DNA from 4 places in the Rhizobium sp. RAF56 genome. Region 4 is predicted to be linked to each of the others. Evidence: predicted binding sites of a transcription regulator. Region 4 holds the regulator's gene; each other region holds the start of a gene.
What was found. Region 4 encodes PhoB, which activates phosphate uptake and scavenging genes when phosphate is short. Its sites were predicted from a motif close to TGTCATNNANCTGTCAT; they were not measured.
Positions count from the first base shown of each region.

Region 1: a site for PhoB is predicted at 1,860-1,876, ahead of pstS (phosphate ABC transporter substrate-binding protein PstS). Genes of this name have one in related genera too.
Region 2: a site for PhoB is predicted at 1,752-1,768, ahead of AB4048_RS14985 (DUF47 family protein). Genes of this name have one in related genera too.
Region 3: a site for PhoB is predicted at 1,968-1,984, ahead of AB4048_RS00195 (UDP-2,3-diacylglucosamine diphosphatase). Genes of this name have one in related genera too.

Region 1 covers NZ_JBFRDU010000035.1:41,890-45,098, reverse strand. The annotation lists gene pstC (phosphate ABC transporter permease subunit PstC) at 1-628, opposite strand, end outside; gene pstS (phosphate ABC transporter substrate-binding protein PstS) at 702-1,727, opposite strand; gene AB4048_RS23260 (cupin domain-containing protein) at 1,942-2,286, opposite strand; gene AB4048_RS23255 (O-acetylhomoserine aminocarboxypropyltransferase) at 2,380-3,209, opposite strand, start outside.
Region 2 covers NZ_JBFRDU010000015.1:142,458-145,666, forward strand. The annotation lists gene AB4048_RS14980 (anion permease) at 83-1,087, opposite strand; gene AB4048_RS14985 (DUF47 family protein) at 1,087-1,731, opposite strand; gene AB4048_RS14990 (DHA2 family efflux MFS transporter permease subunit) at 1,985-3,209, shown strand, end outside.
Region 3 covers NZ_JBFRDU010000001.1:40,656-43,864, forward strand. The annotation lists gene AB4048_RS00190 (NADP-dependent malic enzyme) at 1-1,822, opposite strand, end outside; gene AB4048_RS00195 (UDP-2,3-diacylglucosamine diphosphatase) at 2,048-2,857, shown strand; gene AB4048_RS00200 (MFS transporter) at 3,021-3,209, shown strand, end outside.
Region 4 covers NZ_JBFRDU010000018.1:2,882-6,090, reverse strand. The annotation lists gene AB4048_RS16440 (aspartate aminotransferase family protein) at 1-696, opposite strand, end outside; gene AB4048_RS16435 (GcrA family cell cycle regulator) at 1,149-1,673, shown strand; gene phoB (phosphate regulon transcriptional regulator PhoB) at 1,749-2,432, opposite strand; gene phoU (phosphate signaling complex protein PhoU) at 2,464-3,177, opposite strand.

The sequences.
Region 1 (3,209 bases), on a different contig from region 4:
GCATCGGCGGCACGGTGCCGAACACGTCGCGGGAGATCGCGGTGATGAACGGCAGGATCATCACCGCCAGCACGAGGCTGGCCGTCAACAGGCCGACACCCGGCGCCGGCGGCTGGAACAGCGGGCCGATCACAGGCGCCTGGCCGACCGTCATGATAAGGAAGGGCAGGATATAGGTCTGCATCAGCGGCACGAGAATGAACAGACCGACGATGCCGTAAATGATGGAGGGAACACCGGCCAGAAGCTCGATCGCCGTGCTGATCGGGCGCCGCAGGCTGCCGGGGCAGAGTTCCGTGAGAAAGATGGCGATACCGATGCCGAGCGGAACGGCAATCAGCATGGCGATGACCGAGCTCACCAGGGTACCAACCACGGCGGGCACGGCACCATAAATGTCGGCCGGAACGCTCCACTTCGTTCCCCAGAGGAACGACAAGCCGAAGGCCTGAAACGTCGGCAAGGCATCGATGACAAGAACCGCCAGAATCGCCAGCAGCAGAAGCACGACGAGAACAGCCGAGCCAAGCGTCATAAAATAGAAAATCCGATCCTGTATCCGGAATTTCCTGGTGCTGGCGGTGGTATCCAGTGCCTTAATGTCAGCCGTATAAGTCGCGTCGGCCATCGATTTCCCCTTGTCCCGTCGAAAGGCGGACAGGCGCGTAGCCTGTCCGCCGCAACTTCTCGCTCAGCACAAATTACATCGTGCCGAAGTGCGTCTTCCAGGACTCTTCGACAACCTTGGCAACACTCTCCGGGACCGGAAGGTAGGACAGGTCGGTCGCGGCTTTCTGGCCCTTCGCGTAGGACCACTTGAAGAACTTCAGGGCTTCTTCGTTGGCAGCAGCGTCAGCCGGCTTCTTGTAGAGCATGACCCAGGTCGAAGCTGCAATCGGCCAGCTCGTGTCGCCCGGCTGATTGGTGATGATCAGGTTGAAGTTCTTGGCGTTGGCCCAGTCAGCGTTGGAAGCAGCCGACTTGAAGGTGTCGAGGTTCGGCTCGACAACCTTGCCGGCAGCGTTCTTCATCTTCGCGAAGCCGATCTTGTTGGCAACGACGTAGGAATATTCGACGTAAGAGATCGAACCAGCCGTCTGGTTGACGGTGGTGGAAACGCCTTCGGAACCCTTGGCGCCGAAGCCGACCGGCCATTCAACCGCCGTGTTCGAACCAACCTTTTCCTTCCACTCCGGCGAAACCTTCGACAGATAGTCGGTGAAGTTGAAGGTCGTGCCCGAGCTGTCGGCGCGATAGACGACCGAGATCGGCGTGGAAGGCAGCTTCAGGTCGGGGTTGAGTGCCTTGAGGGCGGGATCATCCCACTTGGCGATCGTGCCGAGGAAGATGTCGGACAGCGTCTTGCCATCGACGACGAGTTCGCCCGGCTTCACGCCTTCGATGTTATAGGTAACGACGATGCCGCCGGAGATCATCGGGAACTGGGCAATGCCGTTTTTCTCGAGGTCGGCGTCGCTCATCGGCTTGTCCGAAGCGCCGAATATGATGGTCTTGTCGAGGAGCTGCTTGATACCAGCGCCCGAACCGACCGACTGGTAGTTGACGACGTTGTTCGTCTCAGCCTTGTAGCCTTCGGCCCACTTGGACAGAACCGGCGCGATGAAGCTCGAGCCGGCGCCCGTGATATCCGCAGCCACTGCCGACGCGGCCATGGACGCGACGAGACCTGCGGTCAGGCAAAGCGAACGGAGTTTGTGATTAAACATGATGGACTCACTTCCCAGAGTGATGAATGGATGGCGAGCCGGATCGGGCGCTGAGCGCCGCGATCTCACGCGAAGCCCATACCCGCTTTTCCCAGCGACAGTGACGCTCTATCGCCGCTATGTTTCAGTTTGATGACAGTTTGATGAAAGGCGGGTGACAGCCGCCCAGACGCTCGCGTCGCGCGCGGCGGGATTTCGTCCGGCAACGCCTATGTTAGAGCCGGATAACATAATCCTTGCGAGTCGTTTCAATCACTTCCCAGGTTCCCTTGAAGCCGGGTCTGAGGATCATGCGGTCGCCTGCCTTGAGGTGAAAGACCTCGCCTCCATCCTCGCTGACGACCGAATATCCCGACAATATATGAAAATATTCCCACTCGTCATAGGCAATGCGCCACTTGCCGGGCGTCGCCTCCCATATGCCGGCATAAAGCCCGTTTCCGTCCTCGTCGAGGTTCCAGCTCCGGAACTGCGGCGCTCCCGCCAGCAGCCGGTCGGCAGCCGGCGCTCCCGCTTCCGCCTCTGTCCCCTCGACGCTCAATCGCACGTAAGTCGCCATGAACACCCTTCCCCTGATCGTTCTATGAGCGTCGACCAGGACACTTGCGAATCAGGCAAGTGCCCTACCCCGTCGCACCTTCCTTAAATTGCTCTACAAGGTCGCAAATGCCTGGTCGAGGTCGGCGATGATGTCCTTGACGTCTTCGATCCCGACCGAAAGCCGCACGACATCAGGACCGGCGCCGGCGGCGACCTTCTGCTCGTCGCTCAGTTGCTTGTGCGTCGTCGATGCGGGGTGGATGACCAGCGAGCGCGTGTCGCCGATGTTGGCGAGATGCGAGAAGAGCTGCAATCCCTCGACGAGACGCTTGCCCGCTTCGTAGCCGCCCTTCATGCCGAAGGTGAAGACCGAGCCCGCTCCCTTCGGCGAATAACGCTGCTGCAAGGCGTGGTTCGGATCGTCCTCGAGGCCGGRGTAGTTTACCCATGCCACCTTTTCGTTCTTCTTCAGCCAGCTTGCGACCGCAAGCGCATTGTCGCAATGGCGTTGCATCCGCAACGGCAGCGTCTCGATGCCGGTCAGGAGCATGAAGGCGTTGAAGGGGGAAATCGCCGGCCCGAGATCGCGAAGGCCGAGCACGCGGCAGGCGATGGCGAAGGCGAAGTTTCCAAAAGCCTGGTGCAGCACTATGCCGTTATATTCCGGCCGCGGCATCGACAGCGCCGGATAGTTGCCGGACGCCGACCAATCGAAGGTACCGCCGTCGACGATCAGACCTCCCATGGAATTGCCGTGGCCGCCCATGAACTTCGTCAGCGAATGCACGACGATATCCGCACCGTATTCGAGCGGGCGCAGGAGATAGGGGGTCGCCATGGTGTTGTCGACGATCAGCGGCAGACCGTGCTTGCGGGCGACCGCGGCAATGGCTGAGATATCGACGAAGGTGCCGCCCGGATTGGCAAGGCTCTCGATGAAGA
Region 2 (3,209 bases), on a different contig from region 4:
CCGTTACGGCAAGCTGTCAATCGCACCACTCGATTGGGCCTAACCGCTCGAAGGCCGCACCAGGCCCGCCGGACCGCAAGGATCAACCGATCAGGCTGGCAAGGAAATAGGTAAGCGCGGAAATGAGTGCGGCGGCCGGCATGGTGATCACCCAGGCGATGACGATGTTGCCAGCAAGACCCCAACGCACGGCCGAAAGGCGGCGCGCTGCGCCGACGCCGATAATGGCACCGGTGATCGTGTGCGTCGTCGAAACGGGAATGCCAAGGGCGGTGGCCGCGAACAGCGTCAGCGCTCCGCCGGTTTCCGCGCAGAAGCCCTGCATCGGGTTGAGCCGCGTAATCTTCGACCCCATCGTATGCACGATGCGCCAGCCGCCGAACAGCGTACCGAGCGCCATCGCGGACTGGCAGGAAAGCACGACCCAGAGCGGCACATGGAACTCCGGTCCGAGTTGTCCTTGCGAGAATAACAGCACGGCAATGATGCCCATCGTCTTCTGTGCGTCGTTGCCGCCATGCCCGAGCGAATAGAGCGAGGCGGAGAAGAACTGCATGATGCGGAAGCTGTTGTCGACGGCGAAGGGCGTCTGGCGAACGAAGATCCATGTGACCAGCAGGACGAGAAACAGCGCCAGCACGAAACCGATCAGCGGCGACATCACGATGGCGCCGGCGGTTTTAAGCAGTCCCGACCAGACGATGGAGCTAAAGCCGCTCCGCGCAAGGCCCGCGCCGACGAGACCGCCGACCAGCGCATGCGACGAGCTGGAAGGGATGCCGAACGCCCACGTCACGATGTTCCAGACGATCGCGCCCATCAGCGCCGCGAAGATAACCTGCGGCGTGACGATGTGCGGATCTATGATGCCGGTGCCGACCGTCTGCGCCACATGCAGCCCAAAAAACAGAAAAGCGATGAAATTGAAGAAGGCCGCCCAAAGCACCGCGTATTGCGGCCGCAGCACCCGCGTGGAAACGATCGTCGCGATGGAATTGGCGGCGTCGTGAAGCCCGTTCAGGAAATCGAAAAACAGCGCGACCGCGATCAGCGCGACCAGCAGCGGGAAGGCGAGGGTCAACTCCATCAGACGTTCTCGATCACGATGCCGCTGATCTCGTTGGCGACGTCCTCGAAGCGGTCGACGACCTTCTCCAGTTCGCCGTATATCTCGCTGCCGATGATATAGGCCATGGGGTTGCCGGTGCCGTGGCGGCGGAACAGATCCTTGAGGCCTTGCTCGTGCAGCTCGTCGGATCGTCCTTCGACGCGAACCACTTCCTCGGTGATTGTGCTGAGACGACTTGCATTGGTGCCGATGCGGCTGAGAAGCGGGATCGCCTCGGCCACCAGCTTGGCGGCCTGCACGACGGTTACGCCCATTTCCTGCATGCGGGGCTCGAAGCTGGTCTGCTCGAACAGCCGGATCGTCTTGACGGCCTTGTGCATCATGTCGATGGCATCGTCCATCGACATGATCAGGTCCTTGATATCGCCGCGATCGAAAGGGGTAATGAAACTCCTGCGCACCGCGAGCAGCACTTCGCGCGTAATGTTGTCGGCCTCGTTCTCAAGTTCGACGATCCGTCGGCAGTGCTTCTCCGTATCGCTTCCTCCGGCAAGAAGAGCCTGTAGGGATTCCGCAGCGCTGACCACCGTGCGCGAATGCTGCGCAAAAAGATCGAAAAACCGGTCTTCGCGGGGCAGGAGCGCCCGGAACCATCCCATCATCATCAATTCCAATCGTCGATTGTCGTATGGCTGTCATAATCCACGCCGGCGTTGATGAAAAGCGTCAAGGAGCGTGGTCCACACGCGTTGCGCGCCAAGTCTATCGATCCATTATCGAGCGCATGGATGAGATTGGTAGCGACGCGCCGTGCCGCTCTTTTCGATGTGATCGCTTCAAAAACGGCATCGACAGACAAAACCAAGAGCGTAAATAGCGATAGACGTCCTTGTCCGGATTCGGAGCAGCCCTTCCATGAATGACACGTTCACACGCCGCGAGGCGCCTCCCGCCTCCGGTTCGCCGCTTGTGATCGCCCTTCTTGTTGCCGGCGCCTTCTTCATGGAGAACCTCGACGGCACGGTCATCGCGACGGCCCTGCCGCAGATGGCGGTGTCCTTCGGTGCGCGACCTGTCGATCTCAATATTGGTATGAGCGCCTATCTGCTGACGCTCGGTATCTTCATCCCGATCAGCGGTTGGATCAGCGATCGCCTAGGCGCGCGCCTGGTCTTTTCATCTGCCATCGTCATCTTCACCCTTGCCTCCGTCTTTTGCGGCTTTGCCAACAGTCTCGCGGTCTTCGTCGCCATGCGGGTCCTGCAGGGCATCGGCGGCGCAATGATGGTGCCCGTCGGACGGCTTGTGGTGCTCAACAATACGCCCAAGGAGCGGTTGATTTCGGCGATCGCCACCATCACCTGGCCCGCGTTGGTCGCGCCAGTCCTCGGTCCACCGCTCGGCGGCTTCATTACGGACCACGCCACCTGGCGCTGGATCTTTTTCCTCAACCTGCCGCTCGGCGCGCTGGCGCTGATCTTTGCGCTACGGCTGATCCCTCAGACGAAGGTCGCGCAAAAGCGCCCGTTCGACTGGATCGGTTTCATCCTCAGCGGCGTTGGGCTGGCGAGCCTGACATATGGGCTGGAGCTGGTCGGGGGCGATGCGCCGAACTGGGCTTTGACCGCCGGTTACGCCGCAATCGGCGTCGTACTGCTCGCGATTGCGACGGTGCATTTTCTACGCGCTGATCATCCGTTGATCGAATTGGCCGCGCTGAAAGAGCCGACCTTCGCGATCACGCTTGCCGGAGGGTCGCTATTTCGCATGGCAATCGGCGCTGTGCCCTTTCTTCTACCGGTAATGTTGCAGGCGGGGTTTGGGCTCGGCGCCTTTCACGCCGGGCTTCTGACGCTTGCGGTCTTTGCCGGCAATCTTGCGATGAAACCCGCGACCACGCCTATCCTCAGGCGCTTCGGTTTCAAGCCGGTGCTGATCGTCAACGGTTTGCTCAACGCCCTCTTTATCGCCGCCTGCGCGCTGTTTTCACCGGAGACGCCGCTCTGGTTCATGCTGCCGGTTCTCTTCATCGGCGGCCTCTGCCGTTCGATGCATTTCACGGCACTCAACACCATCGCCTTCGCCGACGTCCCGCAGCGGCAGATGACCGGCGCAAACACGCTGTTCAGCACCGCGTTTC
Region 3 (3,209 bases), on a different contig from region 4:
AGAAGGTGGCGCCGCGCTGCGAGATCAGCAGGCTGAGGGCGGAGAAGTCGCGAACGTTTTGCCGCTTGCCGATGATCTGCCGGACATCGCGCAGGTGCCGGTCGTAGCGCCCTTCGACGCCGCAGATCAGGGCATCCGCTTCGCCGCGCTTCAAGGCGAGTGCGCCGATGACGGTCGTGTTCGTGCGCACGATCGTGCGGGCGGCTTCGGGAATGACGCCGCCGCGGCCGACCAGCGAGAAGTAAAGATCGACATATTCGCGGAACCGGGGATCGTCTTCCGGATTGATCACCGCGAAATCCGTCTGCGGACGGATTTTCAGGCCGTAGCGCTTGAGGCGCGTTTCGATGACTTGCGGGCGGCCAATGAGGATAGGGGTAGCGGTATTTTCCTCGATGAGAACCTGGGCGGCGCGCAGCACGCGCTCGTCCTCGCCTTCCGCGAAGACGACGCGCTTGCGCTCGGCGGTTTTGGCGGCAGCGAAGATCGGCTTCATCACGAAGCCGGAGCGGAACACGAAACGGTTCAACTGGTCGAGGTAGGCATCGAAATCGGCAATGGGGCGACGCGCGACGCCGCTGTCGGCCGCAGCTTTCGCCACCGCCGGTGCGATGCGCAGAATGAGGCGCGGGTCGAAAGGCGAGGGGATCAGATAGTCCGGCCCGAAAATCGGCGTCTCGCCGGAATAGGCGCGCGCCGCAACGTCCGACGGCTCCTCGCGGGCGAGCGCCGCGATCGCCCTGACGGCGGCCATCTTCATCTCTTCGTTGATGGTCTCGGCCCCGCAGTCGAGTGCGCCGCGGAAGATATAGGGGAAGCAGAGGACGTTGTTGACCTGGTTCGGGAAATCCGAGCGGCCGGTGCAGATCATCGCGTCAGGACGGGCGGCGCGCGCCAGTTCCGGCATGATTTCCGGCGTCGGGTTGGCGAGCGCCATGATCAGCGGCCTGTCGGCCATCTGCGCCAGAAGCTCGGGCTTCAGGACACCGGCCGCCGACAGCCCGAGAAACACGTCCGCGCCACCGATTGATTCTGCGAGCGCGCGTTTGTCGCTCGGTTGCGCGTAGACCGCCTTCCACTGATCCATCAGCTCGACGCGGCCCTCATAGACGAGGCCTTCGATGTCGTGGACCCAGATGTTTTCGCGCCGGGCGCCGAGCGTGACGAGGAGGTTCAGGCAGGCAAGCGCTGCCGCGCCCGCACCCGACGCGACGATCTTCACGTCCTCGATCTTCTTGCCCGCAAGTTCGAGGCCGTTGAGGATGGCGGCGGCGACGATGATCGCGGTGCCGTGCTGGTCGTCATGGAAGACCGGGATCTTCATCATCTCGCGCAGACGCCGCTCGACCTCGAAGCATTCCGGAGCCTTGATGTCCTCGAGGTTGATGCCGCCGAAGGTCGGTTCAAGCGCGGAAATGCAGCTGACCATCTCCTCGACCGTTGGGGCCGCCACTTCGATATCGAAGACGTCGATGCCGGCGAACTTCTTGAACAGGACCGCCTTGCCCTCCATAACCGGCTTGGAGGCGAGCGGGCCGATATTGCCAAGGCCGAGAACGGCTGTACCGTTCGAGATGACTGCGACCAGATTTGCACGTAGCGTATATTCGGCGGCCATCTCCGGGTTGTCGCGGATGGCAAGGCAAGGGGCGGCCACGCCGGGTGAATAGGCAAGCGCCAGATCGCGCTGGTTGCCGAGCGGCTTGGTTGCCTGGATTTCGAGCTTGCCGGGGCGCGGATAGCGATGGAAGAAGAGCGCCTGCTCGTCGAGATCGCCGCCAGGTCCGTTTTTCGGCGTCTTCGATGAGTCGTGCGCGTCCATCATGCGTCTCCATTTCGCTGCAATACGATCACCCCTGCATACAGCAATCCGCTGGGGCCGACAGTACCTTTTCAAAGCAGGTTCGCGATTTTGCGGCGCACATTTCGCCACGGTTTTTGATTGCGGCGGCGTGCCGGAATGCGCCTGTCATCTTCCTGAAACACGAGTCTGGTTTTGGATTGCCATTGAAGACGGGGCGCGGGCCATGGGTTCGCGATGAAGATCATGGATACCAGACGCTATCGCACGCTGTTCATTTCCGACGTGCACCTTGGTTCGAAGGCGGCCAAGGCGGATTTCCTGATCGATTTCCTTAGGCACAACGACGCGGACACGATCTATCTGGTCGGCGACATCGTCGACGGTTGGCGGTTGAAACGCAGCTGGTACTGGCCGCAGGAATGCAACGACGTGGTGCAGAAGATCTTGCGCAAGGCGCGCAAGGGCACGCGGGTCGTCTATATTCCGGGCAATCACGACGAATTCATGCGGGATTTTCCGGGCGTGCATTTCGGCGGCATAGAGGTCGCCGAGCGTGCTACCCATGAGACGGCCGACGGCAAGAAATATCTGGTGCTGCACGGCGATGAATTCGACGTGGTCGTTCGCAACGCCCGGCTGCTCGCCTATCTCGGCGATTGGGCCTACGACACGGCGATCCTCATCAATATCGCACTGGCCGCCGTGCGCCGCCGTCTCGGCATGCCCTACTGGTCGTTTTCCGCCTGGGCGAAGCTGCAAGTGAAGCACGCCGTCAACTTCATCGGCGAGTTCCAGCGGGTGGTGGCCGACGAAGCCCGACGACACAAGGCCGACGGCGTCATCTGCGGCCACATTCATCACGCCGTGATCGAGGATCATGACGGGATCCGCTATATCAATACCGGCGACTGGGTGGAGAGTTGCACCGCGATTGCCGAACATGACGATGGATCGTTCGAATTGATCACCTGGCGGGAAATCAAGGGTGCCGAACCCGTCACGGCCGCGCTCCCCGACCACACGCCGACATTCGGCGCTCAAGCTGCCGCCTGACGGTCTGACCGCGTGGCTGAAGGGTAGGGCGCAGCTGCACCTGCGTTGCTGCGCGAATACATCGGCTGCATTTTTTCGCATGTGCTGACGAAGGGCTATTTCTGGCCATAGTCGTGGTTTTCATGACGTGTTAGGCACAGACCAGTTTCCCTTCAGGCCGGTTATGATTCCCGTGACAGATTCTCAGGTGGGCATAGGCGCGCCGCCACATTTTCGGCTGCGCACCGCTTTGTCCTATTGCGCGCCGCTGCTGGTCAACGGCATTGCCTTGCCGTTCTTTCCGGTGTGGCTGGCGTCGCTGAACTTCAACGATCATGAGATCGGCACCATTCTGGCGGTGCCGATGGTGGTG
Region 4 (3,209 bases):
TTCATGGGCAAAGAGCTTGCCGGTGCGGCCGACGCCACACTGGACCTCGTCCAGGATCAGCAGCAGACCGTGCTCATCGCAGAGCGCGCGCAGCGCCCGCATGAACTCCGTGGTCGCCGGGCGAATGCCACCTTCGCCCTGGACCGGCTCGATCAGGATCGCCGCCGTCGCCTCCGTGATGGCGGCCTTGACCGCCTCGATATCGCCGAACGGAACCTGATCGAAGCCCGGGGCCTTCGGGCCGAAGCCTTCGAGGTATTTTTCCTGGCCGCCGGCAGCGATCGTCGCGATCGTACGGCCATGGAAGGCGCCTTCGAAGGTGATGATGTGGAAGCGCTCAGGATGACCCTTGGAGAACTGGTAGCGGCGCGCTGTCTTGATCGCGCATTCCAGCGCCTCGGCGCCCGAGTTGGTGAAGAACACCTTGTCGGCGAAGGTCGCCTCGGTCAGGCGCTGTCCAAGCGTCTCCTGGCCCGGAACTTCGTAGAGGTTCGACAGGTGCCAAACCTTGTCCGCTTGCGCCTTTAGAGCATCCACCAGGTGCGGGTGGCCGTGACCGAGCGAACTCACCGCCACGCCCGCGCCGAAATCGAGATATCGCTCGCCGTTTTCCGCGATCAGCCAGACCCCCTCGCCTCGCTCGAACCGCAAGGGCGCGCGAAGATAGGTATCATAAAGCGGCGTGGCTTCAGCCATGGCGCGGGTCTCCCGGTCAGCTCGGACGGAGGTGCCGTTCTCGTCGAATGGGCACCGCCAAAGGTTCAAAAAAATGCCGTGTCTCGGCGCCAAAAAATCAAAATGCCGCCTTTCGGCGGCCGGGTCGCACTATTTCCTTTTTGCACCGCGATGTCAACAAAACTGCGGTGTTCGCAAGTGCGTCAAACCGTCTGCGACGGGTGCAAAACCTCAACGGGTTTCATTGCAAAAATGCCACATAAACCAGCAAGTTGGGGAAAACCCGAAAATCGAATCGTTGAGATTCCTCCGACTCTTGCCACCGAGTCAGCCTGACACTAGGTTAAGCGTTAATTACTAGACTGCATGCGGCGGAACTAGTCACCACAATTTTACAGCGTTTTGGGCTTCGATGGCAATCGAGGCAGTGGCGAGGGATTCTGCCGAGAAACGCGACAGGCGGAGACAGGGGCATGAACTGGACAGACGAACGCGTCGAGAAGCTCAAGAAGCTATGGTCCGAAGGGTTGAGCGCCAGCCAGATCGCGGCGCAGCTCGGCGGCGTCAGCCGTAATGCGGTCATCGGCAAGGTGCACCGTCTGAGCCTGCCTGGGCGGGCGAAGGCGGGCGGGACCGCCACGCCGGCGCGGGCGGCGCAGAAGCGTACGACTTCTGCGCCTCGCGCGCCGAACTACGCCTCTCGCGTCACGACGCGCACGGTCACCCGCCAGCAGGGCGCGACCATGCTCAAGGAAGAGATCGAGATCGTCGAGGAGATCGAATACCGTCCCGCCTCCAACGTCGTCGTTCCGATTTCCCGCCGGCTCGGCCTCACGGAGTTGACGGAGCGCACCTGCAAATGGCCGGTCGGCGACCCGCTGAAGGAAGACTTCCATTTCTGCGGCTGCGACAGCCCGGATAACTCTCCCTATTGCGGCTACCACCAGCGCCTCGCCTACCAGCCAGTGAACGAGCGCCGCCGGGCCGCCGCGCACTGAGCGCCGCTTCCGATCTCTGACGAACAAAAAACGGGCCTCGCGGCCCGTTTTGCATTTTGGCGGTTCGAAGGCGCTTTATGCTTCCATGGAATAGCCCGCACCGCGCACGGTACGGATCACGTCCGGCATGTTGGAGAAGTTGAGCGCCTTGCGCAGACGCCCGACGTGGACGTCGACGGTGCGCTCATCAACATAAATGTCGTGGCCCCAGACGCCGTCGAGCAGCTGCGAGCGGGAGAAAACGCGGGCGGGCGAAGACATCAGGAACTCGAGGAGACGGAACTCGGTTGGACCGAGGCGCACCTCCCGGTTCTTGCGATGAACGCGGTGGGTCTCGCGGTCAAGTTCGATGTCGCCGCAGCGAAGCACCGTCGAAAGCACTTCAGGCCGCGCACGGCGCAGCATGGCCTTGACGCGGGCCATCAGTTCGGGCGTCGAGAAGGGCTTCACCACATAGTCGTCGGCGCCGGTGGAGAGCCCGCGCACCCGCTCGCTCTCCTCACCGCGCGCAGTCAGCATGATGATCGGCAAGCGCTCCGTCTCCGGCCGCTGACGCAGCCGGCGGCAGAGTTCTATGCCGGAGACCCCCGGCAGCATCCAGTCGAGGATGAGAAGGTCCGGGGTCCGCTCCTGTAGGCGGATTTCCGCCTCGTCACCTCTTAGGATCGTATCGACCTCGAAGCCCTCGGCCTCGAGGTTATAGCGCAGGAGGACGCTCAGAGCTTCTTCGTCTTCGACGACGGCAACTTTCGGGATCATTCGCTTTTCGCTCTTTTCGATATTCGCGGGCTTACTCGGTCACGGCGCCGACGGTATTCGCCGTGTCGTCCTTGGGGCGCTCGCCTTCCGGCTGGCTGCCGGTCGCCATGTAATAGATCGTCTCGGCGATGTTGGTCGCGTGGTCGCCGATGCGTTCGATGTTCTTGGCGCAGAAGAGCAGATGGGTGCAGGTCGTGATGTTGCGCGGATCTTCCATCATGTACGTCAGCATCTCGCGGAAGAGCGAGGTGTACATGGCGTCGATTTCCTCGTCGCGCTCACGGATCGACACGGCCTTGTCGGGCGAACGCGTCGTATAGACGTCCAGGACTTCCTTGAGCTGGACCAACGCCAGCTCCGCCAGGTGCTCGAAGCCGCGGGCAAGCCGGCGGGGAACGCCCGTGCCCTGCACCGCGATGACGCGCTTTGCGGTGTTCTTGCCGAGGTCGCCGACGCGCTCGAGATCGGCGGCGATGCGGATGGAACCCATGATTTCGCGAAGGTCGGCCGCCATCGGCTGCCGGCGGGCAATGGTCAAGATCGCCTTGTCGCCGACCTCGCGTTCGGCGTGGTCGAGGATGACGTCGTCGGAGATCACCTTCTGGGCCAGTGCCGTATCGCTCTGCACGAGCGCGCGGACGGAATCGGCCACCATCTGCTCGGCCAGGCCACCCATTTCGGAGATGCGGCGCGTCAGGAACTTCAGATCTTCGTCGTAAGCTGTAAAGATATGGGTCGAAGGCATTCTTCTATCCTCAAGGTAAGAGAAGGCGCTGG